Regions from separate parts of the Hydrogenophaga sp. PML113 genome, predicted to be linked through region 2. Evidence: predicted binding sites of a transcription regulator. Region 2 holds the regulator's gene; each other region holds the start of a gene.
What was found. Region 2 encodes FNR, which switches genes on or off when oxygen is low (the NO sensors DNR and NnrR bind a similar motif). Its sites were predicted from a motif close to TTGATNNNNATCAA; they were not measured.
Positions count from the first base shown of each region.

Region 1 (10,202 bases), on a different contig from region 2:
CGAAATCGGGGTTGTTCAGGTTCGAGCCGCTCACCCGCGCCGGGTACTCGCGCTCCTGGTGCATGCGGATGGTGCCGTAGCTGCCGTTGTCCAGCAGCAGCACGATGCTGCGCGCGCCGTGCTGCACGGCGGTGGCCAGCTCCTGCCCGTTCATGAGGAAGTCGCCGTCGCCCGCGATGGTGAAGGCGGTGCGCCCGGTGAGGAGGGACGCCGCGATGCCGGCCGGTACGCCATAGCCCATGGCGCCGTTGGTGGGCGCCAGTTGCGTCTTGTGGCCACGCGCCAGGCCCGGGTAGCGGTAGAAGCGGTGCAGCCAGCTGGCGAAGTTGCCCGCGCCGTTGGTGAGCACCGCGTCGGCCGGCAGCAGGCGCTGCAGCGTGTGCACGATGGCCGGCATGTCGATCGGCCCGGGCAGTTGCACGCCGCCGTTGGCGGGGTCGACGTTGGCCAGGTAGTCGGCGTGGCAGGCCTCGGTCCAGGCGGACCAGGGCAGGCTGGGCGGCGGGCTCAGCACCTCCAGGCTGCGCGCGGCGGCGTTCATGCTGGCCTGAATGGCCAGCGCGGGCTGGTACACCCGGTTCAGCTCTTCGGCGCTGGCATGGATGTGCACCAGCCGCTGCCGGGGCAGCGGCGCCTCGATCAGCGTGTAGCCGCCGGTGGTGCTTTCGCCCAGGCGCGGGCCCAGGGCGATGAGCAGGTCGCTCTCGCGCACGCGGCGCGCCAGCGCGGGGTTGATGCCCAGGCCCACGTCGCCCGCGTACTGCGGGTGGTGGTTGTCGAAGGTGTCCTGGAAGCGGAAGGCGTTGGCCACGGGCAAGCGCCAGGCCTCGGCGAAGCGCTGCAGGGCGGCGGCGCTCTGCGGCGTCCAGCCACCGCCGCCGGCGATGACGAGGGGCCGCTCGGCCGCCAGCAGCAGCGTGCGCAGCTCGCGCAGCGCGCCCGGGTCGCTCCAGGCCTGCACCGGCTCCACGCGCGGCAGCGGCACGCTGTCCACGCGCTGCGTGAGCATGTCCTCGGGCAGCACCAGCACCACCGGGCCGGGGCGGCCGTTCATGGCGGTGGCGAAGGCGCGCGCCACGTACTCGGGAATGCGGCGGGCGTCGTCGATGCGCTCCACGCGCTTGGCCATGCCCTTGGTGGACGGGCCGAAGAAGGCGGCGAAGTCCACCTCCTGGAAGGCCTCGCGGTCGCGCGCGTCGCTGGCCACGTCGCCCACGAACAGCACCATCGGCGTGCTGTCCTGGAAGGCGGTGTGCACGCCGATGGAGGCGTTGGTGGCGCCCGGCCCGCGCGTGACGAAGCAGACGCCGGGCCGGCCCGTGAGCTTGCCCTGGGCTTCGGCCATGAAGGCGGCACCGCCCTCCTGCCGATTGGTGACGAAGCGGATGCGCTCCGCGTGCGCGTGAAAACCGTCGAGCACGGCCAGGAAGCTCTCGCCCGGCACGCCGAAGGCGTGCGTCACGCCTTGCTCGATCAGGCATTCGACCAGCAGGTGGCCCGCGAGCCGGGTGGCCGCGCTCATGCGGTGGCCACCCGCTTGCCCACGCCCAGCGCGGCGTAGGCGGACAGGGCCAGCACCACCGCGCCGCCGGCCAGCGTGGCCGCGTACCAGCCGTGGTCCATGAGCACACCGAACACCAGCGGCGCGAGCGCAAAGCCCACGTCCAGGCCCGAGTAGACCGTGCCGTACACCCGGCCGGTGGCGCCCTTGGGCGTGGCACGTTTGATGAGCATGTCGCGGCTGGGCCCGGCCACGCCGAGCGCGAAGCCGGTGATGGCCAGCACGGCCATGGTGCCGAACTCGCCGAACCAGCCGGTGGCGCACAGCAGCATCAGCAGCGCGCCCAGGCCCATGCCCCAGGCCAGCACCGTGTCGCTGGAAATCTGGTGCCGCTGGCCATAGACGGTGACGAAGCCGCCGACGAACATGCCGAAGGCCGAGCACAGCATGTAGGCGCTGACGGTCAGCGTGGCCGCCTCCATCGAGGTGCCGTACAGCGCCTGCAGGATGGAGGGCACGAAGCTCTGCACCACGGCCAGGGTCATGGTGGAGAGCAGGAAGAAGGCGAAGCACCACCACACCACGGGCAGCTTCAGGAAGGCCAGGTCGTGGGGGCCGGCGGCGTGCGCCGCGGGGGTGCGCACCACCACCTCGGTGCGCAGCTTGTCCCGCTGCCACCAGAGCAGCGCCAGCACGCCCGTGTACAGCAGGGCAGCCGAGTAGTAGGCCGTGCGCCAGTCGCTCAGGCTGGTGATGCCGACCAGGAAAACCGGCGCCAGCGCCCAGCCCAGGCTGCCCGTCACGCCGTGCACGCTGAAGGCATGGCCCAGGCGGGCGGTGGACACGCGCTGGTTGAGGATGGTGAAGTCACAGGGGTGGAACGGCGCGTTGCCCAGGCCCGCGAGCACGGCCGTGGCCATCAGGCCCCAGTAGCCCGTGGCCTGCGAGGCCACCAGCGAGGCCAGCAGGAAGCAGCCGATGGCGGCGAACAGCACCGGGCGGGCGCCCACGCGGTCGACCAGGAAGCCCGACAGCGCCTGGCCCACGCCAGAGATGATGAAGAACACCGTCATGAGCAAGCCCACGTCGGCGAAGCCCAGGCCGAAGTCGCGGATGAACACGGGGAACAGCGGCGCCAGCAGCATGTGGGAGAAGTGGGAGGTGCCGTGCGCCAGGCCGACCAGCCCGATGACGGCGGCGTCTTGCCTGAGGGGAACGGGGTTCGCGGGCGGCAGCGTGCCCAGCGCGGTGGCAGCGGAAGTCATGGGCCGAGATGGTACCCAGGCGGCACCCGACCCGGGCGCCCACGGGCTTTCGCCGGGAGGTGCCGCGCCACCGGCTTGGTCGGGCCGCTGGCGCCGCCCCTTGAGGGGCACGCCGGGCGGCGGCAGAGGTGGGCCCTTATTGCACGCTGACCGGCTCGAGCACCGGCGGCGCGCCCGAGGCCAGCACCGTGTCCAGCGCCGTCTGCACCACCGGACGGGCCTCCACCGGACGCAGCCAGCGGTTGCGGATGAGGCGCACGCAGACGCGCTTGGTCATGGAGTGCGCCCGGCCGCCGCGGCTGGTGAACATGAACAGGGTGCCGCGCGTGCTGGCCCAGATGAGCTGGGCGCGCAGCCACTCGCCGTGCGAGTACATGTCGACCCAGGTGCCTTCGCGCAGCGACATCAGCAGCTGCTCGGCGTCCATGGCCGGCTCCTCCAGCGGCGCGTGGTCGGAATCCCCCTCGCCGTGCAGGCTGCCCAGGTCGGAGGCCAGGGTGTCCTCGAAACCGGCGTTGGCCAGCTCCTTCTGGCCCAGCCAGGGTTGCGCCGCCGCCTTGGGCAGGCGCTGCTCGGGCGTGGCCGGCGCGAATTCGTCGAGCCGGGTGGGGTCGAAGGCGGGCTCCAGCGGGATCGGGTCGGAATGGCCCGAGTCGCTGCGCACCTTGGCGCGGCGCAGGCCCAGCACGGGTTCGTGCAGGCGCATCAGGGCGTCGAAGAAGGGCTGGGTTTCCTCGCGCGACTTGCCCAGGGCGTCCAGCCCCTGGTGCAGGGTCTTGATGAGGCCGGGCACGATGCGGAACAGGTCGGCCGGGCGGCGCAGGGTCACTTCCTTGCGGATGCTCCAAAGCAGGTCGGTGACCGCCTTGCGGTAGGCGTTGAGCTCGGCCTGGCTGTCGGGCAGGCCCATTTCGGCCTGAGCCAGCACCAGGGCCCAGCTGCCGTAGATGAAATCCAGAATGAAACCCGGCGCGTTCTCCACGTCGGGGCGCTGGCTCAGATCCCAGGCGGTGCGGTCGGCCAGGGCCTGGCGCTCTTCGGCGTGGCGCAGGGCGTGCAGGCGGTCGTTCTGCAGCTGCTGTTCGCGGTCGTCTTGCGAGCGCCAGTGGCCGCGCAGCTTGTCGAGCGCCTCGCCAAAGGCCTTGGGCTCCTTGCTGGCGCGCTCGTTGAGCTGGCGGAAGGCATCACGCACCGGCCCAAAGAAGGATTCGAACTCCTCGCTGAACTCGTCGTTGTAGCGGAAGCTGCGCTGCGCCACGCTTTCGACGAGGCGGCGCGCGGGGTGGGCGTCTTCGTTGAAGTAGCGCGGCTCGGTCAGCGCCTGGCTGAGCAGCGCGGGCTCCAGCGCCACCACGGCCTCGCGCACCGGCGCCAGCAGCAGCGGGTCGCGCGCCACCTGGTTGACCAGCTTGCGCACCACGTCCAGGCCGATGGCCTGGCCCACCGAGCGGGCCTGGCGCTTGAGGTCGAGCAGCGCGCGCGTGCGCGCGACGGCGCTGGCGAAATCGCCCCAGGCCTCGGCCTTGAGCTGGGAGCCGATGCTGACGCCGCGCGCCGGGCGGTCCACCACGGGCAGGTCGCGAAAGCGCGTGCGCTCCTCTTCCAGCACCGCGTCGTCGAGCACGGGCAACGAGGCCTCGGCCTGCATCGCGGCCATTTCGCGATCGAGCTGGCGGAAATACTGCTCGTTCAGCGCCTGCGCGTACTCCTCGCCGCCCTGCTGCAGGAACTGCTGCATCACGTCGTGGTCGAGCGTGGGGTGGGCGCGCGCCAGATCGCCCATGGCCGGCATGAAGGGATGGACCGGCTCGGGCCGGGCCGGCGCGGCCTCGGTGGCCACGCCACCGGGCGTGAAGCCGAAATCGAGCAGGTCGCGCTTGGGCTGCGCGGGCCGCGTGGCCTGCGGATCGGCCACCAGGCGCACGCGGTAGCTGGCCTCCTGCACGTTCGCGCGCTGCAGCATCAGCGCCAGGCTTTCGTACAGGCCGCGCAGCTCGCGGCCCAGCACCGGGGCCAGGTGGCGCATCCAGAGTGTGCGCACCTCGGCGTCGCTCTCGCTGGCGGTCAGCATCTCGCGCAGCACCCGCACGTAGACCGAGGGGCGCAGCGGGTTCTTCTCGGCGTGCACGGTGTCCAGGCCGATGAGCGAGCTCATGCGGGCGTCGAGCACGGCCAGGGCCTGCTCCACCTCGGGCAGCAGGTTCTGCAGCAGCTTGGCGGACTCGATCGACTCGGCCACCGCGTTGTCGTCCACCAGCGCCAGCAGCTCGGTGTTGGACAGCAAGGCCAGGCTGGAGGTATTGCCTTCGTTGTACCCGGTGTGAAAGGCCGCTTTCAGGCGCTGCGCGAAATTGGGGCCCCAGCCATTGCGGTGCTTGAGCAGCGCGAACCAGGACCGCGCCGCGCGGTCGCGCGCGGCCACCTCGCGCATGTCCTTCTCCTCGGCCTGCAGGGAGGACACGCCCACGTCGATGCAGCGCCCCAGCATGGGCGCGGCGTGGCGGACGGCTTCCTCGAAGCACTGCTCCAGCAAGGGAGAGGGAACGGTCATGTCGGCAAAGGGGCCAGGGGAGCGGCGGTCACCAGTGATGAAAGCATCACGTGATGCAGGTCACGGTTATAGCCGCCCGGGGTGTGAACGAAGTGGTGATCGGCCGATTTCCGGACAGGGGTAGCCCCTGGGGCTCCAACCGGTCGCCCGGGGCTGCCGGACGGCCCCGCAGGCGGGCGCCCGCGCCTGGCCCGGAACTTGTATGCCTGGGTGCCTGGCGCGGTTTCACGGTGAAGTCACGCCACCCATGCACGCTTCAGGAACATGGAAGGCCATCTCTACACGAAGACGCCGCGCGCCTGGGAGGCGCTGGCCCGCCCCGACGGGCTGGACCGCCGGGCGCACACCCTGCTGCTGATGGCCAACGGCCGGCGCAGCTTGCGCGAACTCTCGCGCCTGCTGGACGAGGACGTGCACGAACTGGCCCGCCGCCTGACCGCGCAGGGCTATCTGCTGGACAACCAGGCACCGGCGCTGGCCGACGCGGACGACGAGGCGGCCTGAGGGCCGGCCGCGCCGCCACGCGCGGCGGCGCATCAGGCCATGGGCAGCGGCTCGCCGAACTCGAACACGCCCGGGTTGCGCACCGGGTCCACGTCGACCGGAATGGCCGACTTGGGCGGGTAGCGGCCCTCCAGCAGCAGCTTGGACAGCGGGTTCTCAATGCGCTGCTGGATCGCGCGCTTGAGCGGGCGCGCGCCAAACACCGGGTCGAAGCCGACCTTGGCCAGCTCGCCCAGCGCCGCCGGCGAGACCTCGAGCTTGAGGTCCATCTTCTGCAGCCGCGCCTGCAGCGCCTGCAGCTGGATGGCGGCGATCGCCTCGATGTTCTTGGCGTCAAGCGCGTGGAACACCACGGTCTCGTCGATGCGGTTGAGGAACTCGGGGCGGAAGTAGCCCTTGAGCTCGCCCCACACGGCTTCCTTCACCTCGTCGTAGGGCTGGCCGACCATGGACTGGATCATGTGCGAGCCGATGTTGCTGGTCATCACGATCACGGTGTTCTTGAAGTCCACGGTGCGGCCCTGGCCGTCGGTGAGGCGACCGTCGTCGAGCACCTGCAGCAGCACGTTGAAGACGTCGGGGTGGGCTTTCTCCACCTCGTCGAGCAGCAGCACCGAGTAGGGCTTGCGGCGCACCGCTTCGGTGAGGTAGCCGCCCTCCTCGTAGCCCACGTAGCCGGGCGGCGCACCGATCAGGCGCGCGACCGAGTGCTTCTCCATGAACTCGCTCATGTCGATGCGCACGAGGTGGTCTTCGCTGTCGAACAGGAAGCCCGCCAGCGCCTTGCACAGCTCGGTCTTGCCCACGCCGGTGGGGCCGAGGAACAGGAAGGAGCCGGTGGGCCGGTTCGGGTCGGACAGGCCCGAGCGCGAGCGGCGGATGGCGTTGGCCACCGCGCTGATGGCCTCGTCCTGGCCGACCACGCGCTGGTGCAGGCGGTCTTCCATCTGCAGCAGCTTGTCGCGCTCGCCCTGCATGAGCTTGCTCACCGGAATGCCGGTGGCGCGCGCCACCACCTCGGCGATCTCTTCGGCGCCGACCTGGGTGCGCAGCAACTGCGGGCGGCCGCCGGCCTTCTTGCCGGTCTCGGCCGCCTGGGCGTCCTTCAGGCGCTTTTCCAGTTCAGGCAGCTTGCCGTATTGCAGCTCGGCGACCTTGTTGAAGTCGCCCTTGCGGGTGAACTCCTCGATCTGGTGGCGCAGCTTGTCGATCTCTTCCTTCACCTGGGCCGAGCCCTGGGCCTGGGCCTTCTCGGCCTTCCAGATCTCCTCCAGGTCGGCCAGCTCGCGCTTGAGCCGGTCGATCTCCTCGTCGATCAGGCCCAGGCGCTTCTGCGAGGCCTCGTCGGTTTCCTTCCTGATGGCCTCGCGCTCGATCTGCAGCTGGATGAGCCGGCGGTCCAGCCGGTCCATGGCCTCGGGCTTGGAGTCGATCTCGATCTTGATCTTGGCCGCGGCCTCGTCGATCAGGTCGATGGCCTTGTCGGGCAGGAAGCGGTCGGTGATGTAGCGGTGGCTCAGCTCGGCCGCGGCCACGATGGCCGGATCGGTGATCTCCACGCCGTGGTGCACCTCGTACTTTTCCTGCAGGCCGCGCAGGATGGCAATGGTGGCCTCCACCGACGGCTCGTCCACCAGGATCTTCTGGAAGCGGCGCTCCAGCGCGGCGTCCTTCTCGATGTACTTGCGGTACTCGTCCAGCGTGGTGGCGCCCACGCAGTGCAATTCGCCGCGCGCCAGCGCGGGCTTGAGCATATTGCCCGCGTCCATGGCGCCTTCGGCCTTGCCGGCACCGACCATGGTGTGCAGCTCGTCGATGAAGACGATGGTCTGGCCTTCGTCCTTGGCCAGTTCGTTCAGCACGCTCTTGAGGCGCTCCTCGAACTCGCCGCGGTACTTGGCGCCGGCCAGAAGAGCGGCCATGTCCAGGCTGAGCACGCGCTTGCCCTTCAGGCTGTCGGGCACCTCGCCGGCCACGATGCGCTGGGCCAGGCCCTCGACGATGGCGGTCTTGCCCACGCCGGGCTCGCCGATCAGCACGGGGTTGTTCTTGCTGCGCCGCTGCAGCACCTGGATGGCGCGGCGGATCTCGTCGTCGCGGCCGATCACCGGGTCGAGCTTGCCCGCGCGGGCGCGCTCGGTCAGGTCCATGGTGTATTTCTTGAGCGCCTCGCGCTGGCCCTCGGCCTCGGGGCTGTTGACCTGTTGGCCGCCACGCACGGCGGCGATGGCCGCCTCCAGGCTCTTGCGCGACAGGCCGTTCTCGTTGGCGATGCGGCCCAGTTCGCCCTTGGCGTCGGCCACGGCGAGCAGGAAGAGTTCGCTGGCGATGAAGGCGTCGCCGCGCTTGATGCCGTCCTTTTCGGTGGCCTGGAGCAGCTTGGCCAGCTCGGGGCCGACCTGCACCTGTTCCTGGCCCTGCACCTGGGGCAGCCGCTTGACGGCCGCCTCGGCCGCCTGCACGAGGCCGGGCACGTTCACGCCGGCGCGCTGCAGGATGGACACCGGCCCGTCGGTCTGGCGCAGCATGGCCAGCAGCAGGTGCACGGGTTCGATGTAGGCGTGGTCATTGCCCAGCGCGAGCGACTGGGCGTCGGCCAGGGCTTCCTGGAATTTGGTGGTGAGTTTGTCGAGACGCATGGGAGGGGCGCTCCGAAAATGTGGATTGCCAGGCACATGGCGGCGATGGGGCCATTTTCAAGCCGGCCCGGCCCCCTGCCAACGCCCGCGCTTGATCCAGGTCAAGCCGGCCCGCCTCGCCAGCCTCAGCGGCGCCAGTAGGCGTAGGGCCAGGCCAGCTGGAAACCCGCGCGCTGGTACAGCGCCAGCGCCGGCGCGTTGCCGGCGTCCACCTGCAGGAACACGCGTGGAATGCCGCGGCGCAGCGCCTCACCGGCCATGGCGCGCAGCACCATGCCCGCCAGCCCGCGCCCGCGCTGGCGCGCCGCCGTGCGCATGCCGTGCACGCCCAGCCAGCCATGGCCGACGCTGGCGGCGCCGCAGGCCAGGGTCTGCCCCGCCTCGCTCAGGCTGACGAAGCGCGTGCCTTGGGCGCGCGAGAGCGCGCGCGAGCGGCTGGCGCCGTCCACCGGGTCCAGGCCCTCGCCGAGGAACATGGCGAGCCAGGCGGCGTCCGGGGCATCGGCCAGGCGCAGCTCGACGCCGTGCGGCGGGTCGGGCAGGCGGCGCAGCAGCTCGGCCACCTCGGCGATGTGGGTCTGCGTGGGCTGGGTCCGCCGGAAGCCGCGTTCGCCCAGAGCCTGGGTGAAGGCCGCCCACTCGGGCCATTCGGGCAGGCGCCAGGCCACGGGAAAGCCACGCGCGCGGTAGCGCTCCGCGATGGCGTCGATGAGGGCGGGATCGGGGGCCGCGTGCGACAGCGGCACCGCGCACTGCGCGCGCCCCACGGTGCCGCGGTCCATGGGCAGCAGCCAGCCCGTCAGGCCATCGTCGAGCCGCTCGGGCGCCACGGCCTGCACCGTGTTGCGTTCGATCGCCTCGACGGTGCCGCTGTCCATGCCCTGGGTCCTCAGGCGTTGTTCGCCGGCAGGCCCCAGCGGGCCAGTGCGGCGTCGTCGCTCACGCGCGCGTCGACCCAGCGCGCGCCCTCGGGCGTTTGCTCCTTCTTCCAGAACGGCGCCTGGGTCTTGAGGTAGTCCATCAGGAACTCACAGGCCTGGAAGCTCTGGCCCCGGTGGGCGGCGCTGACGACCACGAGCACGATCTGGTCCAGTGGCTGCAGCGGCCCCACGCGGTGGATGACCCGCGCACCGAGGATGTCGAAGCGCCGCAAGGCCTCGTCGATCATGGCCTCGATGGCCTTTTCGGTCATGCCAGGGTAGTGCTCCAGCTCCATCGCGCTGACGGCCAGGCCGTCGTTGCGGTCGCGCACGGTGCCGATGAAGCTGCAGACCGCGCCCACGCCCTTGTCCTGCAAGCGCAGCAGCGCGACCTCGGTGCTCAGGTCGAAGTCGGCGGTCTGGATGGAAACGCGCGCGGCCATGCTCAACCGCCGGTCACGGGCGGGAAGAAGGCCACCTCGGCGCCGTCGGCGAGCGCGGCGCTTTCGTCGGCCATGGCCTGGTTGAGCGAGACGCGCACGGCCTTGCCGCGCGCCAGCGCCTGAGCGTGCGCGCCGCCGCGCGCGATGAGTTCGTCGCGCAGCGCCGCCAGCGTGGGCGCGGCGGTGCTCAGGCGCTCGGCGCCGGTGCCGATGGCCTCGCGGATGGAGGCGAAGTAGCGCAGCTGGATGGTGTTCATGCAAGCAGGTCCGACAGGGCGATGAAGCGCACGGTGTCGCCCGGCGCGATGGTGGTGCCCGAGGGGTTGTCGACCAGGCCGTCGGCCCAGACCACGGAGGTGAGCACGCCCGAGCTCTGGTT
Region 1 covers NZ_MIYM01000002.1:64,885-75,086, forward strand. The annotation lists gene BHU06_RS03910 (thiamine pyrophosphate-binding protein) at 1-1,522, opposite strand, end outside; gene BHU06_RS03915 (MFS transporter) at 1,519-2,766, opposite strand; gene BHU06_RS03920 (DUF1631 family protein) at 2,903-5,317, opposite strand; gene BHU06_RS03925 (hypothetical protein) at 5,582-5,821, shown strand; gene clpB (ATP-dependent chaperone ClpB) at 5,854-8,460, opposite strand; gene BHU06_RS03935 (GNAT family N-acetyltransferase) at 8,586-9,338, opposite strand; gene BHU06_RS03940 (molybdenum cofactor biosynthesis protein MoaE) at 9,350-9,823, opposite strand; gene BHU06_RS03945 (MoaD/ThiS family protein) at 9,826-10,080, opposite strand; gene glp (gephyrin-like molybdotransferase Glp) at 10,077-10,202, opposite strand, start outside.
Region 1: the regulator FNR is predicted to act here: its motif matches at 8,552-8,565, upstream of clpB (ATP-dependent chaperone ClpB).

Region 2 (10,202 bases):
GCCTGTTGGTGTTCTACGCGCTGGCGGCCAGTGTGTGGACGGTGTGGCTGTGGATGACCGGGCTCAAGACCGTGCCCGCCTCGCAGGCCGGCGTGTTCACCGTGATGCTGCCCATCAGCGCGGCGCTCATTGGCGTGGTCTTCATGGGCGAACGCCTCAGCGGCCTGCAGCTGCTGGCTTTTGGCATCGCTCTGCTGGGCCTGGTGCTGGCCACACTCCCGAGCCGTACCAAGACCTGACGCCGGGCGGCGGTCTTCACAAGCACCACAGACCCGTCGGTTGGGTGATGCCCATCCACAGGGCCCAGCCCGAGGCCAGCAGCAGCGCCAGCCCCGCGAGCCGGATGCCCCAGGCGCCCGAGCGCGCCTCGCGCAGGCGCAGCAGCAACCAGGGCCCGGCGAACAGCGACACGGACGAGCCGATGGCGAACAGCGCCATCACCGCCGCGCCCTGCACCGCGTCGGCCGAGAGCGAGGCCACCAGCAGCGCCGAATAGAGCAGACCGCAGGGCATGAGCGCCCAGCCGAAGCCCAGCACCCAGGGCGCGCGCGGGCCCAGGCGGGCGATGGCGGGTTTCGCGCGGCGCCAGATGCCCTGGCCCATGCCGTCAACCCACGCCGGCTGGCGCGCCCGCCAGAGCAGCCAGGCGCCCAGCAGCAGGGCCGCGACGTGGAACATGGTCCACAGCGGCCGGATCACCTGCGTGTGCGCGCCCAGCCAGGCCAGCCCCTGCACCGAGCCCGCCGCCAGCGCTCCCACGCTGGCGTAGCCAGCGACGCGGCTGAACTGGAACGCCAGCAGCGCGCGCGTGCCGCGCTCGCCGGCCACACGGCCGATGCCCGCGCAGGCCGCGCCGCACATGGCGATGCAGTGCGGCCCACCCACCAGGCCCATGAGCAGCGCCGTGATCAGCAGTGAACCGGACATCGGTGCGCTCAGAGAATCCTTGAAAACCGCGCGCGGTCCTGGTCGGCCTGCAGGTGGCGGTCGAACACCATGGCGATCGCGCGCACCAGGTACCAGCCGGTTTCGGTCACCTGCACGCCCTGCTCGTCCATGGTGACCAAGCCCTCGTCCACGAAGGGCTCGAGCGCGCGCAGCTCGTTGGCGAAGTAACGGCGACTGTCGATCAGGTGCCCCAGGTCGATGGCCTCGAACTGCAGTTCGCCCTGGCACATCAGGGACATGATCACCGCACGGCGCAGCACGTCGTCGCGCGTGAGCGCCAGGCCACGCACGATGGGCAGGCGGCCCTGGTCGAGCAGGTCCACGTACTCGTCCAGGGTCTTGGCGTTCTGGCTGTAGGTGGCGCCCACCCGGCCGATGGCCGACACACCGAGCGCGATGAGGTCGCAATCGGGCTGGGTGCTGTAGCCCTGGAAGTTGCGGTGCAGCCGGCCCTGGCGCTTGGCCACGGCCAGGGCGTCGTCGGGAAGGGCGAAGTGGTCCATGCCGACGTAAACGTAGCCCGCCGCGCGCAGGATGTCCAGCGAGGCCGATAGCATGGCCAGCTTGTCGGCCGCGCCCGGCAACTCGGCCGCCACGATGCGCCGCTGCGGCTTGAAGCGCGCCGGCAGGTGCGCGTAGGCGTACAGCGCCACGCGGTCCGGCCGCAGGGCCTGCAGCTGCGCCAGCGTGCGCCGGAAGGACTCGGGCGTCTGCAGCGGCAGACCGTAGATCAGGTCCACGTTGACCGACTCGAAGCCGATCTGCCGCGCCGCGTCGACCAGCGCGAACACCTGCTCGGCCGGCTGCACGCGGTGCACGGCCTTCTGTACGGCGGGATCGAAGTCCTGCACACCGAAGCTCAGGCGGTTGAAGCCCAGGCGGTGCAGCGCGCGCAGGCGTTCGGCGCTCACGGTGCGCGGGTCCACCTCGATGGAGTACTCGCCGCCCGGCGCGAGCGCGAAGTGGCGCCGCAGCATGGCCATCAGGTCTTCCAGCTCGGCATCGCTCAGGAAGGTGGGCGTGCCGCCCCCCAGGTGCAGCTGGGACACCGACTGGCCCGCGCCCAGGTGCTCGATCTGCAGGTCCAGCTCGCGCGAGAGGTGGCGCAGGTACTCGGCGCCGCGCGAATGGTGTTTTGTAATAACTTTGTTGCAAGCGCAGTAGTAGCACACCGATTCGCAGAACGGGATGTGCACATACAGCGACAGGGGCAGCGCCATCGACCCGGCCCGCCGCTGTCCCAGCGCCAGACGGTAGTCCTGCTCGGTGAAGGCCTCCACGAAGCGGTCGGCCGTGGGATAGGAGGTATAGCGCGGCCCCGGAACGTCGAAGCGACGCAGCAGTTCATCGGGGATCACATGGCTCACGGCGGGTCCTTCTGGCATGGCCCCACTGTGCCGGCTGGCGGGCCCAGACGCCTTGATCCTGGTCAAGCGGCTCTGTGATCCCGAACCCAAAGGGGTATGCTCGCTCCCTGTCATGCACTCAGGAACGACGCACATGGACGCGCAACGCATCAAAGTGGCGTGCTCAAGCTGCAACCTTCGCGAACTCTGCCTGCCCATGGGCCTGAGCGCAGAGGAAATGGGCCAGCTCGACACACTGATTTCCTCCCGCAAGCGCGTCAAGCGCGGCGAAGCCCTGTTCTCCGTCGGCGATCGCTTCACCTCGCTCTACGCCGTGCGCTCGGGCTTCTTCAAGACCTGCGTGACCACCGCCGACGGGCGCGACCAGGTCACGGGTTTCCAGATGGCGGGCGAGATCATCGGCCTGGACGGCATCGTGAGCGACCACCATGCCTGCGACGCGGTGGCGCTGGAAGACGCCGAGGTCTGCGTGATGCCCTTCAACCAGGTCGAAGAGCTGTCGCGCCAGTTCACCCCGCTGCAACACCACGTGCACCGCATCATGAGCCGCGAGATCGTGCGCGACCACAGCGTGATGCTGCTGCTGGGCAGCATGCGCGCCGAGGAGCGGCTGGCGGCCTTCCTGCTCAACCTGGTGCAGCGCCTGCAGGCGCGTGGCTTCTCGCCGTCCGAGTTCAACCTGCGCATGACGCGCGAGGAGATCGGCAGCTACCTGGGCATGAAGTTGGAGACGGTGAGCCGCACCTTCTCCAAGTTCGTCGACGACGGCATCATCGACGTCAAGCAGCGCTACGTGCACATCAAGGACACCGAGGCGCTGCGGCGCATCGTCAATCCGCAGACCTGCTCCTGAGCGCTTCCTGCGGCGGCAAGGCCAGCCACAGGCTCAGGCTGCAGGCGACGGCCGTCACCGCCCAGAACACGAAGAAGGCCACCGTGTAGACGGCGGGGCGCGACCAGTCGAGCGCGACGCCCTGCCAGTGCAACTCGCCCGGGTCCACCACCGCGAACACCAGCATCTCCAACACGCCGGCCATCAGGAATGACGGCCAGCCCACCCACATCCAGCGGCGGCCCATGTCAGTGGCCACCCTCGCGGACCACGGGCGAGGCCGCGTGGTTGCGCGCCTGGTGCGCGGGCTGCAGGCCGATCAGCGCCTCGTCGCGCTGCGGGCCCTGCAGGCGGCGTGCCTGCTCCAGTGTGGCCTGGTAGGCGGCCTTGTCGAGCACCGGGTCGGCGCCCTCGATGGCGATGACGGCGGTGCCGATGGCCGCCACCACCACCACCAGCGGCCCGCCCACCACCAGCCACATGGGGCCCACGCGCCACCAGGGCTCGGGCGCGTCGGTGCTCATCGGATCGGGGTTCATGGGGTCTCCTGCGAAAGCGTCATCGGGGAACGAGGAAGGTGCTCTTCTCACGCACCCGCACGCGCTCGTCCTGGGCGGCGCGCACTTCGAACTGGATGGGGTGCGAGCCGCTCGCGGCCACCCCGGGCGGCACCTGGACCCGCGCGGCGACGGCGCGCACCTCGGCGGGCGCCACCTCCACACGATCGCCAGACGCCAGGGCGATGCCCGGCAGGCCCTCCACGCGCAGTTCGTAGGTCTGCGCCACCTCGGTGGCATTCATGATCTGCAGCCGGTAGACGTTCTCGACGCGGCCTTGCTCCACCTCGCGCGCCAGCGCGCCGCGGTCGCGGATCACGTCCACCTTGAGCGGCGTGCGCAGCCAGAGGCTGCCCAGCACCGCCAGCGACACCGCCAGCAACACGCCGCTGTAGACCAGCACGCGCGGGCGCAGGGCGCGGCGCAGCATCTGCGCGCGGTTCCAGCCCTTGGCGACACCGTTCTGCGTGGCAAAGCGGATCAGGCCACGCGGGTAGCCCACCTTGTCCATCACCTCATCGCACACGTCCACGCAGGCGGCGCAGCTGATGCACTCGTACTGCAGGCCTTTTCGGATGTCGATGCCGGTGGGGCAGACCTGCACGCACAGGGTGCAATCCACGCAACTGCCCAGACCAAGGGCCTTGGGGTCGGCCTTGCGGCTGCGCGCGCCACGCGGCTCGCCGCGCCCCTCGTCGTAAGTGACGATCATCGTGTCCCGGTCGAACATGGCGCTCTGGAAGCGCGCGTAGGGGCACATGTACTTGCACACCTGCTCGCGCAGGAAGCCCGCGTTGCCGTAGGTGGCCAGGCCGTAGAACAGGATCCAGAAGGTCTGCCAGGGCCCGAGCGACAGGCTGGCCACCAGGCCCGCGAGCTCACGGATCGGCGTGAAGTAGCCGACGAAGGTGAAGCCCGTCCACAGCGACAGCGCGCCCCACAGCCCGTGCTTGAGCGCGCGTTTGCCGAACTTGGCCGCGCTCATGGGCGCGGCGTCCAGGCGCAGCCGCGCGGAGCGATCGCCCTCGACCCGGCGCTCGATCCACATGAAAATTTCCGTGTACACCGTCTGCGGGCAGGTGAAGCCGCACCACAGGCGCCCGGCCACCGCCGTGAACAGGAACAGCGCCAGCGCCGAAATGACCAGCAGCCCGGTGAGGTAGATGAAGTCCTGCGGATACAGGATCAGGTCGAACAGGTAGAAGCGCCGCGCCTCCAGGTCGAACAGCACGGCCTGGCGGCCGTTCCAGGGCAGCCAAGCCAGGCCGTAGAACACCAGCTGCGTGGCCCACACGAAAAACCAGCGCCAGCGCGCGAACACGCCAGTGACCGAGCGCGACTGAATCTTCTCCTGCGCGGCATAGAGCGAAACGACGATTTCCTCGTCGTCGCCGGGCGGCGCGGGCTGGATCGGAATGGTCTTCATGTCGTCTGGCGGGCCCGACGCGCGGGCCGCCGCCGGGTCCTCAGGGTTTGGCGGGCCGGTTCGACAGGCCCCACACGTAGGCCGTCAGCACGCGGATCTGGTCGGCGTTGAGCAGCTGGTTCTGCGCCGGCATGCGGTTGTCGATGCCGTTGGTGATGGCGCGCACGATGGCCTCCTCGCCCCAGCCGTGCAGCCACACACCGTCGGTGAGGTTGGGCGCGCCCAGCGCGGTGTTGCCCTTGCCGTCCATGCCGTGGCAGGCCGCGCAGGCGGCGAACTTGGTTCGGCCCTGCGAGGCGCGCACGCGGTCGTGCGGGCTGTTGGACAGGCTGAGCACGTAGTGGGCGACGTTGCGCACATCGTCGGCGCTGCCCACGGCCGCGGCCATGGGCGGCATCACGCCGTGGCGGCCCTGGGTGATGGTGGTCTCGATGGCCGCGGGCTCGCCACCGTGCAGCCAGTCGCCGTCGGTGAGGTTGGGGAAGCCCTTGGAGCCGCGCGCGTCCGAGCCGTGGCACTGGGCACACTGGTTCATGAACAGGCGCTCGCCGATCGCCATGGCCTGCGCATCGCCGGCCAGGCGCTCGGGCGGCTGGTCGTGGAACTGCGCGTACAGCGGCGCGATGGCTTCCTGGTGGCGCTGCACCTCGACGGTGTGCTGGCCGCTGGACGTCCAGCCCAGCACGCCCGCGTAGCGGCCGTACATGGGGTACAGCAGGCCATAGGCCAGGGCGAAAACGATGGTGATGACGAACAGCCAGACCCACCAGCGCGGCAGCGGGTTGTTGAGTTCGCGCAGGTCGCCGTCCCACACGTGGCCGGTCGTGTTGTCCTGGCCCGGCTTGACCTTGGTGGTGCCGGCCACCCACAGCAGCACGCCGCAGGCCAGGATGCTGACCACCGTGATGGCGCCGACGTAGATGGACCAGAAGTCGCTGGTGAAATCGCTCATGATGGTTCCCGTGTGTGGGGGTGGCTCATTCGTCCTGGAACGGCAGGCGGGCCGCCTCGTCGAAGCGCTCGCGGTTGCGGCGCGACCAGGCCCAGGCCACGATGCCCAGGAAGACCAGCAGGCTGATGACGGTAACGATGGAACGCAGGGTGTTGATGTCCATGGCAGCCTCTCCTTACTTCAAGGCGGTGCCCAGCACCTGCAGGTAGGCGATGAGCGCGTCCATCTCGGTCTTGCCCTTCGCCGCCTCGCTGGAGGCGGTGATCTCCTCGTCGCTGTAGGGTGCGCCCAGGGTGCGCAGCGCCTTCATGCGCGCCGGCAGGCCAGCGGCGTCGACGGTTTTCTTCTCCAGCCAGCTGTAGGCCGGCATGTTGGACTCGGGCACCACGTCGCGCGGGTTGTTCAGGTGGATGCGGTGCCATTCGTCGCTGTAGCGGCCGCCCACGCGCGCCAGGTCGGGGCCGGTGCGCTTGCTGCCCCACTGGAAGGGGCGGTCGTAGACGAACTCGCCGGCCACCGAGTAGTGGCCGTAGCGCAGGGTCTCGGCCTGGAAGGGGCGGATCATCTGCGAGTGGCAGTTGTAGCAGCCTTCTTTCACGTACACGTCGCGGCCCGCGAGCTGCAAGGCGGTGTAGGGCTTGAGCCCTTCCACCGGTTGCGTGGTGGATTTCTGGAAGAACAGCGGCACGATCTCGACCAGGCCGCCGACCGAGACCACCAGGACGATCAGCACGATCATCAGGAAGTTGCTGGTCTCGATGCGCTCGTGCGTGAAGCCGGTGGGTTTGTCTTGTTGCGACATGCGATTCACCTCAGGCGTGGGCGGGTTGGGCGGCCGGAATGCGCACCGGCTCGATGCGGCCGTTGCGCGCCGTCATCACCGTGTTCCAGAGCATCACGCACATGCCGGCCAGGTACAGCAAGCCCCCGGCCAGGCGGATGACGTAGAAGGGGAAGGTCGCCTTGACCGATTCGACGAAGGTGTAGGTCAGGCTGCCATCGGGGTTGACGGCGCGCCACATCAGGCCCTGCATCACGCCGGCGATCCACATGGCGGCGATGTAGAGCACGATGCCGATGGTGGCGATCCAGAAGTGCAGCTCGATCGCGGGCACCGAGTACATCTTCTTCTGGCCGTACAGGCGCGGGATCAGGTAGTACATGGAGCCCATGGTCACCAGGCCCACCCAGCCCAGCGCGCCCGAGTGCACGTGGCCGATGGTCCAGTCGGTGTAGTGCGACAGCGCGTTCACCGTCTTGATGGACATCATCGGACCCTCGAAGGTCGACATGCCGTAGAACGAGAGCGAGACGATCAGGAAGCGCAGGATCGGGTCGTCGCGCAGTTTGTGCCAGGCGCCCGACAGCGTCATGATGCCGTTGATCATGCCGCCCCAGCTGGGCGCCAGCAGGATCAGCGAGAACACCATGCCCACGGACTGCGCCCAGTCAGGCAGCGCGGTGTAGTGCAGGTGGTGCGGACCCGCCCACATGTAGGTAAAGATCAGCGCCCAGAAGTGCACGATGGACAGCCGGTACGAATACACCGGGCGCTCGGCCTGCTTGGGGATGAAGTAGTACATCATCCCCAGGAAGCCGGCCGTGAGGAAGAAACCCACGGCGTTGTGGCCGTACCACCACTGCACCATCGCGTCCTGCACGCCCGCGTAGGCCGAGTAGCTCTTGGTGAGGCTCACCGGCAGGGCCGCGCTGTTGACGATGTGCAGCAGCGCCACGGCCAGGATGAACCCGCCGAAGAACCAGTTGGCTACGTAGATGTGGCGCACCTTGCGCAGGCCGATGGTGCCGAAGAACACCACCGCATACGCCACCCACACCAGCGCGATCAGGATGTCGATCGGCCACTCGAGCTCGGCGTATTCCTTGCCCTGTGTCATGCCCATGGGCAGCGTGATGGCCGCCAGCACGATGACCACCTGCCAGCCCCAGAAGGTGAAGGCGGCCAGACCGTCGGAGAACAGCCGGACCTGGCTGGTGCGCTGCACCACGTAGTAGCTGGCGGCGAACAGGCCGCAGCCGCCGAAAGCGAAGATGACCGCGTTGGTGTGCAGCGGTCGCAAGCGGCCGTAGCTGAGCCATTCGATGCCCAGGTTGAGGGCCGGCCAGGTGAGCTGCGCGGCGATGATCACGCCGACGAGCATGCCCACCACGCCCCAGAAAACGGTGGCCAGGGCGAACTGCCTGACCACCTTGTCGTTGTAGACCGTGGGGTCGGCGGATGCCTTGTTGTTGACGGCCATGCGGATACTCCTCTCGATGTTGCACCGGGAGTGTCCCGGCCCGGCGGCCGGACCGGCTTGACCTAGGTCAAGCCGGTGTCATTCCTCGTGGAGGATGCGTTCGCCTTCGCGCTCGACGCCGTCGAACTGGCCCGACTGCAGCGCCCACCAGAACACGCCGATGACGCCAAAGACGATGAGGACCGACAGCGGGATCAACAGGTACAGGACATCCATGGCGACTCAGCCTTTCGGTGCGGGTTCGGGGCGGCTCAGGCGCCAGGCGTTGCCGATGACCAGCAGCGAGCTGGCGGCCATGCCCAGGCCAGCCAGCCAGGGCGGCATCCAGCCGATCAGCGCCAGCGGCACGCAGACCGCGTTGTAGAGCGCCGCCCAGGCCAGGTTCTGGCGCACCACGCGCCGCGTGCGCCGGGCCTGCAGCAGGCTGTCCACCACGTCCATCACGCGCCCGCCCTGCACCACGGCGTCGCTGCGCGCCTGCGCCAGCGGCGCGGCGCGGCCGAGCGCGAAGGACGCGTCGGCCCAGGCCAGCACGGGGCCGTCGTTCAAGCCGTCGCCCACCATGGCGACGCGCCAGCCTTGGCGCTGCAGGGCCTGAACCTCGGCCAGCTTGCGCTCGGGCGTGGCCTCGGCCAGCACATGGTCCACGCCCACGGCCTGGCCAATGCGGTGGGCCTGCGAGGCGCGGTCGCCCGACAGCAGCCATGTCTGCATTCCCAGGGCGCGCAGGCGCTGCACGGCCACGCGCGCGTCCTCGCGCAGGCCCTCGCTGAGGGTGATGGTGGCCAGCCAGCCGTGCTCGTCGACCAGGTAGGTGCGCGGGCCTTCGGCGTCGTGCTCGGGCATGGCGCCGGTGAACAGGGGCGAACCGAGCTTGAGCCAGCGACCGTTGGCCAGGCGCGCGGAAATGCCCTGCCCCGGCTCCTCGTGCCAATCGAACAGGGGCTCGTCGGCCGGCGGAGCCGCCGCCGCGACGGCGCGCGCCACCGGGTGCAGCGAATCGCGCGCCAGCGCGGCCGCCAGCGCCAGCACCTGGGAGCGGTCGGCGCCGCTGCGCAGCAGCACCTCGCGCAGCATCAGGTGCTCGCGCGTCAGCGTGCCGGTCTTGTCGAACACCACGGCGTTCACCGAGGCCATGGACTCCAGGGCCTGCAGGCGGCGCACCAGCACGCCGCGGCGTGCCAACGCGCCGGCCGAGGCCAGCATGGCCGCCGGCGTGGCCAGCGACAGCGCGCAGGGACAAGTGACGATGAGCACGGCCACGGCGATGGCCAGGGCGCGCGAGGGATCGACCTGCCACCAGGCAAAGGCGGCGGCGGCGGCGGCCAGCATCACCAGCACCAGGAAGGGCCCGGCGATGCGGTCGGCCAGCACGGCCAGACGCGGCTTGTCGGTGGCGGCGCGCTCCATCAGCCGCACGATCTGGGCGTAGCGCGTGTCCACGCCCACGCGGTCGAGCCGCAGGCGCACCGGCCCGGCGAGGTTGAGGCTGCCGGCCACCAGGGCATCGCCGCAGCGCCGCGTCTGCGGGCGCGCCTCGCCGGTGAGCAAGGCCTCGTCGACCGAGGCGCGCGCGTCGAGCAGCACGCCGTCGCCAGGGAAGGCCTCGCCGGCGCGCACCCAGACCACGTCACCGGCCGCCAGCCGGCGCACCGAGACGGTTTCGCGCGCGCCGTCCGCGCGCTCGCGCTCGCAGGTGGCGGGCAGGCGGTTGATCAGCGCGTCCAGCGCGCCGGCCGTGCGCTGGCGCAGGCGCGCCTCCAGGTAGCGCCCGCCGAGCAGGAAGAACACGAACATCGTGAGCGAGTCGAACCAGACCTCATGCCCCCAGGGGCCGCTGGGGTCGAAGGTGGCGGCCG
Region 2 covers NZ_MIYM01000007.1:83,392-93,593, reverse strand. The annotation lists gene BHU06_RS14730 (DMT family transporter) at 1-239, shown strand, start outside; gene BHU06_RS14725 (sulfite exporter TauE/SafE family protein) at 256-927, opposite strand; gene hemN (oxygen-independent coproporphyrinogen III oxidase) at 936-2,333, opposite strand; gene fnr (fumarate/nitrate reduction transcriptional regulator Fnr) at 2,449-3,168, shown strand; gene BHU06_RS14710 (hypothetical protein) at 3,146-3,394, opposite strand; gene BHU06_RS14705 (hypothetical protein) at 3,396-3,686, opposite strand; gene ccoG (cytochrome c oxidase accessory protein CcoG) at 3,706-5,130, opposite strand; gene ccoP (cytochrome-c oxidase, cbb3-type subunit III) at 5,171-6,082, opposite strand; gene BHU06_RS14690 (cbb3-type cytochrome c oxidase subunit 3) at 6,108-6,245, opposite strand; gene ccoO (cytochrome-c oxidase, cbb3-type subunit II) at 6,258-6,884, opposite strand; gene ccoN (cytochrome-c oxidase, cbb3-type subunit I) at 6,895-8,343, opposite strand; gene ccoS (cbb3-type cytochrome oxidase assembly protein CcoS) at 8,422-8,559, opposite strand; gene BHU06_RS14670 (cation-translocating P-type ATPase) at 8,566-10,202, opposite strand, start outside.

Region 3 (10,202 bases), on a different contig from region 2:
CGCTGTGGCAGCGGCTGCAGAACAAGCACTGGCGCATGACCTACCCGGACATGCTGGACTACAACACCTCGGGCGGCTACGCGCCGCTGCGCCGCGCCATCGCCGACTACCTGCGCGTGTTCCGCAGCGTGCAACTGGACGCCGACCAGGTCATCGTCACCAGTGGCACGCAGCAGTCGCTGGAGCTGTGCGCCCGCCTGCTGGCCGACCACGGCGACACCGTGTGGGTGGAGGACCCCGCCTACTGGGGGGCCATGAAGGCCTTCATCGCCACCGGCCTGTCCGTGCACCCGGTGGCCACCGACGAGCAGGGCATCAACCCCGGCCCGGCCGACGATCCGAAGCCGCCGCGCCTGATCTACGCCACGCCCTCGCACCAGTACCCGCTGGGCGCGGTCATGTCGCTGGCGCGGCGCCACCAGCTGCTGGCCACCGCGCGCGCGCACGGCGCCTGGGTCATCGAGGACGACTACGACAGCGAGTACCGCTTCAGCGGCCCGCCGCTGTCCAGCCTGGAAGGCCTGGACCCGGACGGGCGCGTGCTCTACATGGGCACCTTCTCCAAGGTGCTCTACCCGGGCCTGAAGCTGGGCTACCTGGTGGTGCCCAAGGGCCTGGTCGAGGCCTTCCGCCAGGCCCACTACGACCTCAACCGCCCCGGCCAGATGCCCACGCAGGCGGCGCTGGCCGAGTTCATCGAGATGGGCCATTTCGCCAGCTCGCTGCGCCGCGCGCGCCAGACCTACGCCGAGCGCCGCCAGTGCCTGCTGGAGGCGCTCAAGCCCGTGCTGGGCGAGGGCCCCGAGGCCCCGCGCATCAGCGGCGCGGAGCAGGGCCTGCACCTGTGCCTGCGCCTGCCGCTCGCGGTGGACGACCAGGCCATCGCGCGCCGCCTCGCGCAACAGGGCCTGACGGTGCGCCCGCTGTCGGCCTACTGCCTGCGGCGGCAGGATTTGCGCGGGCTGGTGATCGGCTACGGCTACGCGCCGCTGGAGGAGATCCGGCGCTGCGGGCCGGTGGTGGCGGCGGCGGTGAAGCAGGCGGTGGCGGGCTGAACGACGCCACGCGCCTGACACATCCGACATCGAATACCCGGTCGGCAGGAACGCCCGCTCACACCACGTCGCGCAAGCGGTGCCACCACATGCCCAGCGCCAGGCTGGGCGTGCGCAGCAGCGCGCCGCCGGGGAAGCGGTGGTGCTTCAGGCGCGCGTAGAGGTCGAAGCGGCCGGCCTGGCCCAGCACGGCCTCGGCCACGAGCTGGCCCGCCAGGCCCGTGAGCGCCACGCCGTGGCCGCTGAAGCCCTGCAGGTAGTACAGGTTGTGGCCCAGGCGGCCGAAGTCGGGCGCGCGGTTCATGCTGATGTCGACGAAGCCGCCCCACAGGTGTTCCACCGGCACGGAGCCCAGCTCGGGGAACACGGTCGCCATGCGCGCGCGCATGGTGTTTTCCAGGTGGCGCGGCGTCATGGTGGTGTAGCTCACGCGGCCGCCGAAGAGCATGCGGCGGTCGGCGCTGAAGCGGAAGTAGTCCAGCACGAAGTTGTTGTCGCAGACCGCCGCGTCACCGGGAATCAGGCGCTCGGCCAGTTCCGCGTCCACCGGCGCCGTGCCCAGGATGTAGGTGCCCACGGGCATGATGCGCGCCGCGATCTCGGGCGCCACCTCGGGCCCGTGCTCGGGCAGCATGCAGTTGCCCGCCAGCACGCCGAAGCGCGCCGAGACCTGGCCGCGCGCCGTGCGCGCCACCAGGGTGTCGCCGCGCTGCAGCGCGGTGACGGCCGAGCGCTCAAAGATCCGCACGCCCGCGGCCTCGGCGGCGCGCGCCAGGCCCAGGGCGTACTTCAGCGGGTGCAGGTGGCCGCTGCGCTGTTCGCGCGCCGCCGCCGCGTAGTGGTCGGTGCCGATCAGGCGGCGCGCGTCGGCGCCCTCGGCCCAGTCCACCGCGATGCCGCGCGCGGCCAGGCCGTCCATCTCGGCGCGCAGCTCGCGCGCCTTGCGCGCGGTCTCGGCCACGTAGACATAGCCGAAGCGGCGGTCGCACGCGATGCCGTGCTCGGCGATGCGCTGGTCGATCAGGTCCACGGCCTCCACCGACATCGCCCAGGCGCGCTCGGCGTCCTCGCGGCCCAGCTGCTGCTCGAACGGGCCCTGCCCGCTCGCGTAACCCACGATGGCCTGGCCGCCATTGCGCCCGCTGGCGCCGCTGCCGATGCGATCAGCCTCCAGCACCGCCACCGACAGGCCGCGCCGCGCCATCTCCAGCGCCGCCGATAGGCCCGAGAAGCCCGCGCCCACCACCACCGCGTCCACCTTGAGGTGTTCCTGCAGCGGCGCGCGCGCCGGCCCGCGCTGCACGCTGGCTTCGTAGTAGCTGCGCTGGTTGAGTTGCGTGTCCGAGCCGATGAGCGAAGCGCCCCACATATCAGCCGCCCCCCTGCTGCGCGGCGCGCGTTCCCCCCGCAGAAGGGACGGTGCCTGCGGCCTGCCAAAGCCCGCTCCGCGGGGCCCCGCGATGGCGACAGGTCGCGCTCATCGCTGCTGTGCCACGCGGCCGGCCAGGTAGGTCCACACAAAGCAGGCGGCCGCGTTGCTGGTGAGCTCGGCGTGGTCGTAGGCGGGCGCCACCTCCACGCAGTCCATGCCGATCCAGTTCAGATCGGCCAAGCCTTCCAGGAAGCTCAGCACCTGAGAACTCGTGAGCCCGCCGGGCTCTGGCGTGCCGGTGCCGGGCGCGAAGGCCGGGTCCAGCACGTCGATGTCGAGCGTGAGGTAGGCCGGCCGCCCGGCCAGGCGCTCGCGGATGGCGCCGATCACCGGCCCCAGGGCCGCGCCGTCGAGCCCGCGCAGGTCGCGCGCCGTGAAGATCTGACCGCCCTGGTCGGCCACGTAGTCACGCGCGGCGCGCTCGCCGCTGGAGCGGGTGCCGATCTGCACCGTGTGCGCGGCGCTCACCAGGCCTTCCTGGATGGCTTCGTAGGTCCAGGTGCCGTGGCCCGAGGGCTCGCCGAAGTGGTCGCTCCAGGTGTCGCAGTGGGCGTCGAAATGCACCAGGGCCAGGGGCTCGCCGCCGTGGCGCGCCTTGGCCGCGCGCAGCAGCGAGAGCGTGACCGAGTGGTCGCCGCCCAGAAAGACGCAGTGGTGCTTGTCCATCAGCGCCGTGGCCTGGCGCTCGATGTGCGCGCGCACCTCGGCCAGGGGCGAGGCATTGGGCAGGCGCATGTCCAGCGCGTCGCCCAGGTGCTCCAGCGGCGAGACGTCGAACACCGGGTGGATGCCGTCGCACAGCATGAGGCTGGCGGCGCGGATGGCCTGCGGCCCGAAGCGCGCGCCAGGGCGGTTGGTCACCACGCCGTCGAAGGGAATGCCGCAGACCGCGTACGGCTGCTCAGCCAGCGGCGCGCAGGCCAGGAAACGGTTGCTGTTGTTGGCGTAGGCGAACTGACCAAGGGCCATGGTGGGAAACGGTGTCGGTGAAGGGAGCGCAAAGCGGTGGGCGACGATAGCGCCACGCCCCGGCGCCACAGGGGACCACTTGGACCGCGAACCCGGCGTCCACCCGCGGCGTTCCCGTCAGGCGAAATCCCACACGGGCGGCGGCGTCCGCGCGTCAGGCCCTGCGTTTGCTGGGCGAGCCCGAGGAACCGCGGGGCGTGGAAGTCGCCCAGGACGGGCCCGATGCCGCCCGAACCCCGGGTTCAGCGCCCCTTCTCGCGGCCGCCGAACAAACCCTTGAGCCCTTCGCCCAGCCGATCGCCGATGTTGGCGCCCGCCCCCGTGCCCACGCCCGGCATCACCGCCGTGCCGATGGCCGCGCCCAGCAGCGCGGCGCGCGTGAGCGTCACTTGAGGGTCGTCCAGCGTGCCGCCCACCGCCAGCGGCACGCCCACCACGCCGGCCGTGGCCCCGCGGGTCACGTCCACGCGCACGCGGCCCGACAGCGCCCGGCCCGGCGAGATCGCCACCTCGCCCGTGGCCGCGAGCAGGCCCGAGTTCGCCACCAGGTTCGACAGCTGAATGGCCTTGCCGCGCGTGCTCACCTGACCGGCCAGGGTATCGAGTTCGGTCAGCCCGCCGCTGGACAGGCCCACGGTGCTCGCCGCCTTCAACAGGTCCAGCCCATGCAGCGTGGCGCCGCTGACGGTGAAGCGCGTGTCGCTGCGCAAGGCGTTCACCAGCGCCTCGGCGCTCACGCGCTCGGGAAAGCGCGCGCCCAGCGTGGTGTCGGCCTGCAGGCGGCCCGTGAGCGTCTGGCGCGGCGCGGTCAGGGCCGACACCTCCACACCTTCGGTTCGCAGCCGGCCATCCAGCACCACGCGCCGCTCCTTCGCGCCGGCGCCGGGCAAGGTGACCGTGAGGGGACCCCGCACGCGGCCCCTGCCCACGCGCGCATCCAGCGCCCAGGCCGTGGCCTCGCCCTCGCGGCGCAGCGTGGCCGTGGTGCCGCGCAGCGCGCCGCCCACAATGGCCAGCTCGGCCTGGGCGGGCCAGCCGTCGTCGGCGAAGCGCAGTTCGGCGTTCACCGTCGTGCGCGCGCCGTCGGCCGCGAGCCAGCTCACCTCGTCGAGCACCAGCTCGCGCGGCAGCAGCGAAAAATCGATGGCCTCGCCATCGGCCGGCGCGGACGCCGGTGCGGCCCGCGCCCGCGCGCCCAGCAGCGCGACCGTGGCCTCGGGCAGCACCGCCTGCCGGACCACCAGCGTCTGCACGCGCAGCCGACCAGCCAGCAGGTCCCACCAGCGGGGGCGCAGCTCCACGCGCTGCAGCGACAAAGGCGTGCGCGCCTGGATGCTCAGCCCGTTCACCGCCACGCCGGGCACGGGCCACAGCGCCAGGCCGATGGCCTGCGCGCGCACCGGCGCGCCCAACACATCGCTCGCCTCGGCCGCCAGCCGCTCGCGAAAGGCCTCGCCCGCCACCCAGCGCTGCAGGGCCAGCAACAGGGCGGCGAGCAGCAGCAGGGGCAGAAGGCACCAGAGGGCGATTCGAAGGGGTCGGCGCATGCCGAAATTGTGCCCAGTCTGTGGCGCTTCACCGGGGCGCCAGCCTTGCCGGGCACTGTCGCGCCGGTCCCCCGGGCCCGCCGGTCACTGGACCTGTGCGGACCGCGCCCCGCGCCGTAGAGTGACCGCATGAACGCCTCCGCCATTCCTTCCGAGCGCCTCGCAGCGCTCCACCGGTCCGAATCCGAGCGCTTCATCGCCACCCACCCGCGCTCCATGGCCCAGGCCGAAGCGGCGCGCGCCCACTACCTGTTCGGCGTGCCGTTGCACTGGATGCGCGACTGGCCCGGCCCCGCCACGCTGGCGGTCGAGCGCGCGCAAGGCGCCGCGCTGTTCTGCGCCGACGGCCTGCGCTACAGCGACTTCTGCCTCGGCGACAGCGGCGCCCTCTTCGGCCACAGCCCCGAACCGCTGGCACAGGCCATCGCGCAGCAGGCCGAGCGCGGCCTCACCTGCATGCTGCCGTCCACGCACGCACTCGCCGTGGGCGAGGCCTTGCAGCGCGTGTTCGGACTGCCCGTGTGGCAGCTGGCGCTGTCGGCCAGCGACGCCAACCGGTTCATGCTGCGCTGGGCGCGCGCCGCCACCGGCCGGCCCCAGGTGCTGGTGTTCGATGGCTGCTACCACGGCGCGGTGGACGACACCCTGGTCGATCTCGACCCGGCCTCGGGCACCACCGTGCGCCGCCCTTCGGTGCTGGGCCAGGTGCACAACCACCACGCCTTCACCCGCGTGGTGCCCTTCAACGACCTGGCCGCGCTGGAGGCGGCGCTGTCGCGCGGCGACGTGGCCTGCCTGCTGGCCGAACCCGCGCTCACCAACTTCGGCCTGGTGCCCCCCAACCGGGGCTTCTGGCCCGTCGCGCGCGAGCTCTGCCGCCGCCGCGGCACGCTGTTCGTGGTCGACGAGACGCACACCCTCTCCACCGCGCTTGGCGGCTACGCACGCGCCCACGAACTGAACCCCGACGCCCTGGTGGTGGGCAAGGCCGTGGCCGGCGGCCTGCCCTGCGCGGTCTATGGCGTGACGGCCGAACTCGCGCAGCGCATGGCGCGCGCCAAGGACAGCGCACCCGAAGGCCACAGCGGCATCGGCACCACGCTGTCGGGCAATCCGCTGACCCTGGCCGCGCTGGAGGCGGCGCTCACCCACCTGCACACCGAGGCCAACTACGCGCACATGCTGGCCATCGCCGCGCTGCTGCAGGACGGCCTGCTCAAGCGCCTGCACGCCGCCCACCGGCCCTGGACCGTGACGCGCCTCGGCGCCCGCCTCGAGCTGCAGTTCATGCCGCGCACCCCGCGCCAGGCCCAGGACGTGCGTGAACACGCCCAGGGCGCGCTCGAATCCTTCACCCACCTGTTCATGCTCAACCGCGGCGTGCTGCTCACGCCCTTCCACTGCATGATGCTTGCCAGCCCGGCCACCACGCCCGCCGACGTGGAACGCCTGCTGTCGGTGTTCGACGAGCTGCTCACGGCGCTCGCCACCTGAACCTCAGCCCACGCCCACGGGTGAGGGCGCGAGCCGCACGATGCGCGTGAACAGGCGGTCAAAGGCCGGGTCGCACTGGCCCTCGGGGCTCAGCGGGTCCACATGGCTGGAGAAGGCGGCGTCCAGCGCGCGGCGGTCGGCTTCGTCCAGCAGTTGCTCCGCCGCCGGCAGCACCACCTGCTCCTCCAGCTTCATGTGGGCCAGGTAGAAGCGCACGTAGGCCTGGGCTTCGTCCACGAAAGCCTGGCGCCGGGGCTCGCCCAGGTACTCCCAGGCCATCAGCAGGTGCACCAACTCGCGCACGCGGTCCTCGCCGCCCATGTGCTCCTTTTCCAGGCGCTGGATGGTCTCCAACGTGTGCGGCGCGGCGCGCGCCACGCGTGGAAACAGCAGGTCCGACTCCTTCGGGTGGTGCAGCTTCTCGGGAAACTCGCCGATGTAGAACAGCATGGCCCGCAGCACATCGAAGAAGCGCTCGGGGCCATCGGTCTCGGGGCCTCGATCGATCATCACCAGCATCGAGCGCAGCATCGCCGACAGGCTGGCGTGTTCGTCCCGGACGGTGCGCAGGGCGTCGGATTTCATGGCGGATCTCCTCGAGGGTGGAACCCGCGCAGCTTCCCACGCGGCGCCCGCACGCGCCTTGATGCAGGTCAAGGCCTCCGCGCCCCAAAACCGCGCGCTTGACCTTGACACCGTGTCAAGCTTGAGAATGCTTCTACCCCAACTCAGGAGCCTCTCCATGAACCAGACCTTTACCGTGCAAGGCATGACCTGCGGCCACTGCGAACGCAGCGTCACCAACGCCATCAAGCAGATCGACCCCCAAGCCGAGGTGCGCATCGACCGGCCACAGAACCGCGTCGAGGTGCACAGCAGCCAGTCGCGCGAGAAGATCGCTGCGGCCATCCGCGAAGAAGGCTACGCGGTGGCGGCCTGATGGACACCCGCACCACCGCCTGGCCGGTCAACATCGGGCAGGCCGCGCAGCTCAGCGGCATCTCGCCCAAGATGCTGCGCCACTACGAAGGCCTGGGCCTGCTCGGCGAGGTGCGGCGCACCGACAGCAACTACCGCCAGTACGCCGAATCCGACGTGCACACGCTGCGTTTCATCCGCCGCGCGCGCGACATGGGCTTCACGCTCGACGAGATCCGCGACCTGGTGAACCTCTGGCACAACCGGCGGCGCAGCAGCGACACCGTCAAGCGCATCGCGCAAAAGCACATCGGCGACCTGGCCGAGCGCATCGCCGCCCTGGAAGCGATGCGCCGCACCCTGGAAGACCTGGTGGTCCGCTGCCCTGGCAACGACCGGCCCGACTGCCCCATCCTGGACGACCTCGGCGGCGGCGCCGACAAGGATCTTTACAAGAACCACACAGAGCCTGCCACTTTGCTGCACAGATCCCGCCCACAGTGAGACCCACGCCACCAGCCGGTGGTCCCACCGTACCAAGGAGTGCCCATGAAACCCTCGTTCAGCCGCCGCGCCTTTGCCGTCACTGCCGCTGCCACCGCCATCACGGCCCTGTCCTTCACCGCCGTCGCCCAAGGCGTCGGCGCGCCGGCCCAGCCGGCCCCCGCCACCAGCGCCGCCCAACCCCAGGCGCAAGCCCCCCGCCACGACCCGCAGCGCCACGCCCAGCGCATGGAGCGCCTGCAGCAGCGCATGGCCGAGCACCAATCCCGCCTGAAGGACAGCCTGCAGCTGCGCCCCGAACAGGAATCGGCCTGGAACGATTTCGTCGCGAAGATGAAGCCCCCCCCCCGGCCTGCGGGTGAACGCCCCAACCGCGAGGACTGGGCCAAGCTCAGCACGCCCCAGCGCCTGGACCGCCTGGACGCGATGAAGGCCGAGCGCGACCGCCAGGTGGCGCAACGCCACGATGCGATCCGCCGCTTCTACGCCCAGCTCACGCCCCCGCAGCAAAAGGCCTTCGACGCGCAGCGCGGCATGGGCCTGGGCGGCATGCGCCATGCGGGCCATCGCGGCCCCATGGAGCGTTTCGACCGCATCGGGCACGGCGGCCAGGGCTTCAAAAGCCATGGCGAACCGCGCCAACCCCGCCTCTGACTTCTTCCTACTGAATCCATTACTTAAATTAGTGGTAGTAGATAAGGGGCGCTGTCTTCTGTGGACAAGCGCCCCTTGTCCTTTGGCGACAAGGATTTTTCGATCCTGACAAGTCTGTGTGAAGCACCCGGCCAAACGTGAACCCCGAATGGGGACAAACCGCGAATGCCCGCCGTTCCTGTGGACAAGTCATGGCTTGTTCCAGAATTACCCACAGCTTTGTTCCAAAGTCTGGTGACAGTTGCTCACGAAAGGCCTCGGCACCCGCTGCTACACTGCGCGGCTTTCGCCCGCCCGCCTTTCGCAATGCCCGTGTCCCTCGGCGGCCAAGCGCCCGCCAGCTTCGATCTCAAGAGCGTTCACCTGCCGCTGCTGGCGCTGCTGCTCAAGTCGGGCGACATGGAGTTGCTGCGCCGCGAGTTCGGCCAGCGCTACGGCGACCAGCCCGAGTTTTTCGACCACGACCCGCTGCTCATCGACCTGCAAGGCCTGAGCGGCGAGCAAGCCCTGCCCGACCTGATGCAGGTGAGCGAGTTGCTGCGCGCGCACCGCCTGCGCCCGGTGGCCGTGAACGCGGCCAGCGAGGCCCAGCGCGCCGCCGCCCAGGCCGCCGGCCTGCCGCTGGCCGACGCGCCGCTGCTCACCCGCCAGGGCCACGCGCCGGCGCCGTCCGCCAGTGCGGCCCCGGTGGCCGTTGCGCCGCCACCGCCGGTGCCCGCGCCGGGCGCCCTGGTCATCGACAAGCCCCTGCGCTCCGGCCAGCAGGTCTACGCGCGCGGTGGCGACCTGGTGGTCATGGCCATGGTGAACCCAGGCGCGGAGGTCATCGCCGATGGCCACATCCACGTCTATGCCCCGCTGCGTGGCAAGGCCATGGCCGGCGCGCGCGGCCACGCGCAGGCGCGCATCTTTTCCCTGGCCATGGCGCCCGAGCTGATTTCCATCGCGGGCGTCTACCGCACCAGCGAGGTGCCGCTGCCGCAGGCCCTGCTGGGCCGGCCCGCCCAGGTGCGCTTGCACAGCACCGCCGACGGCGACCGCCTCGTCATCGACGCCCTGTCCACCTGAAACCGAACCACCGAATCCACGGAGCCATTCCATGACCCGAATCGTCGTCGTCACGTCCGGCAAGGGCGGGGTGGGCAAGACCACCACCAGCGCGAGTTTTGCCACCGGCCTGGCCCTGCGCGGTCACAAGACCGCGGTCATCGACTTCGACGTCGGCCTGCGCAACCTCGACCTCATCATGGGCTGCGAGCGCCGCGTGGTCTACGACCTGATCAATGTCATCCAGGGCGAGGCCAACCTCAACCAGGCGCTCATCAAGGACAAGCAGGTCGACAACCTGTACATCCTGGCCGCCAGCCAGACGCGCGACAAGGACGCCCTCAACCAAGACGGCGTCAAGCGCGTGCTCGACGAGCTCTCGGGCATGGGCTTCGATTACATCGTCTGCGACTCGCCGGCCGGCATCGAATCCGGAGCGCTCATGGCCATGCACTACGCCGACGAGGCCCTGGTGGTGACCAACCCCGAGGTGTCCAGCGTGCGCGATTCCGACCGCATCCTGGGCATGCTCTCCAGCAAGACGCGCCGCGCCATCGAGGGCAAGGAAGCCATCAAGGAGCA
Region 3 covers NZ_MIYM01000006.1:30,678-40,879, forward strand. The annotation lists gene BHU06_RS12815 (PLP-dependent aminotransferase family protein) at 1-1,055, shown strand, start outside; gene BHU06_RS12820 (FAD-binding oxidoreductase) at 1,114-2,424, opposite strand; gene speB (agmatinase) at 2,533-3,456, opposite strand; gene BHU06_RS12830 (AsmA family protein) at 3,699-5,003, opposite strand; gene BHU06_RS12835 (transaminase) at 5,133-6,497, shown strand; gene BHU06_RS12840 (hemerythrin domain-containing protein) at 6,501-7,082, opposite strand; gene BHU06_RS12845 (heavy-metal-associated domain-containing protein) at 7,240-7,437, shown strand; gene cueR (Cu(I)-responsive transcriptional regulator) at 7,437-7,919, shown strand; gene BHU06_RS12855 (Spy/CpxP family protein refolding chaperone) at 7,965-8,573, shown strand; gene minC (septum site-determining protein MinC) at 8,880-9,641, shown strand; gene minD (septum site-determining protein MinD) at 9,673-10,202, shown strand, end outside.
Region 3: the regulator FNR is predicted to act here: its motif matches at 7,141-7,154, upstream of BHU06_RS12840 (hemerythrin domain-containing protein).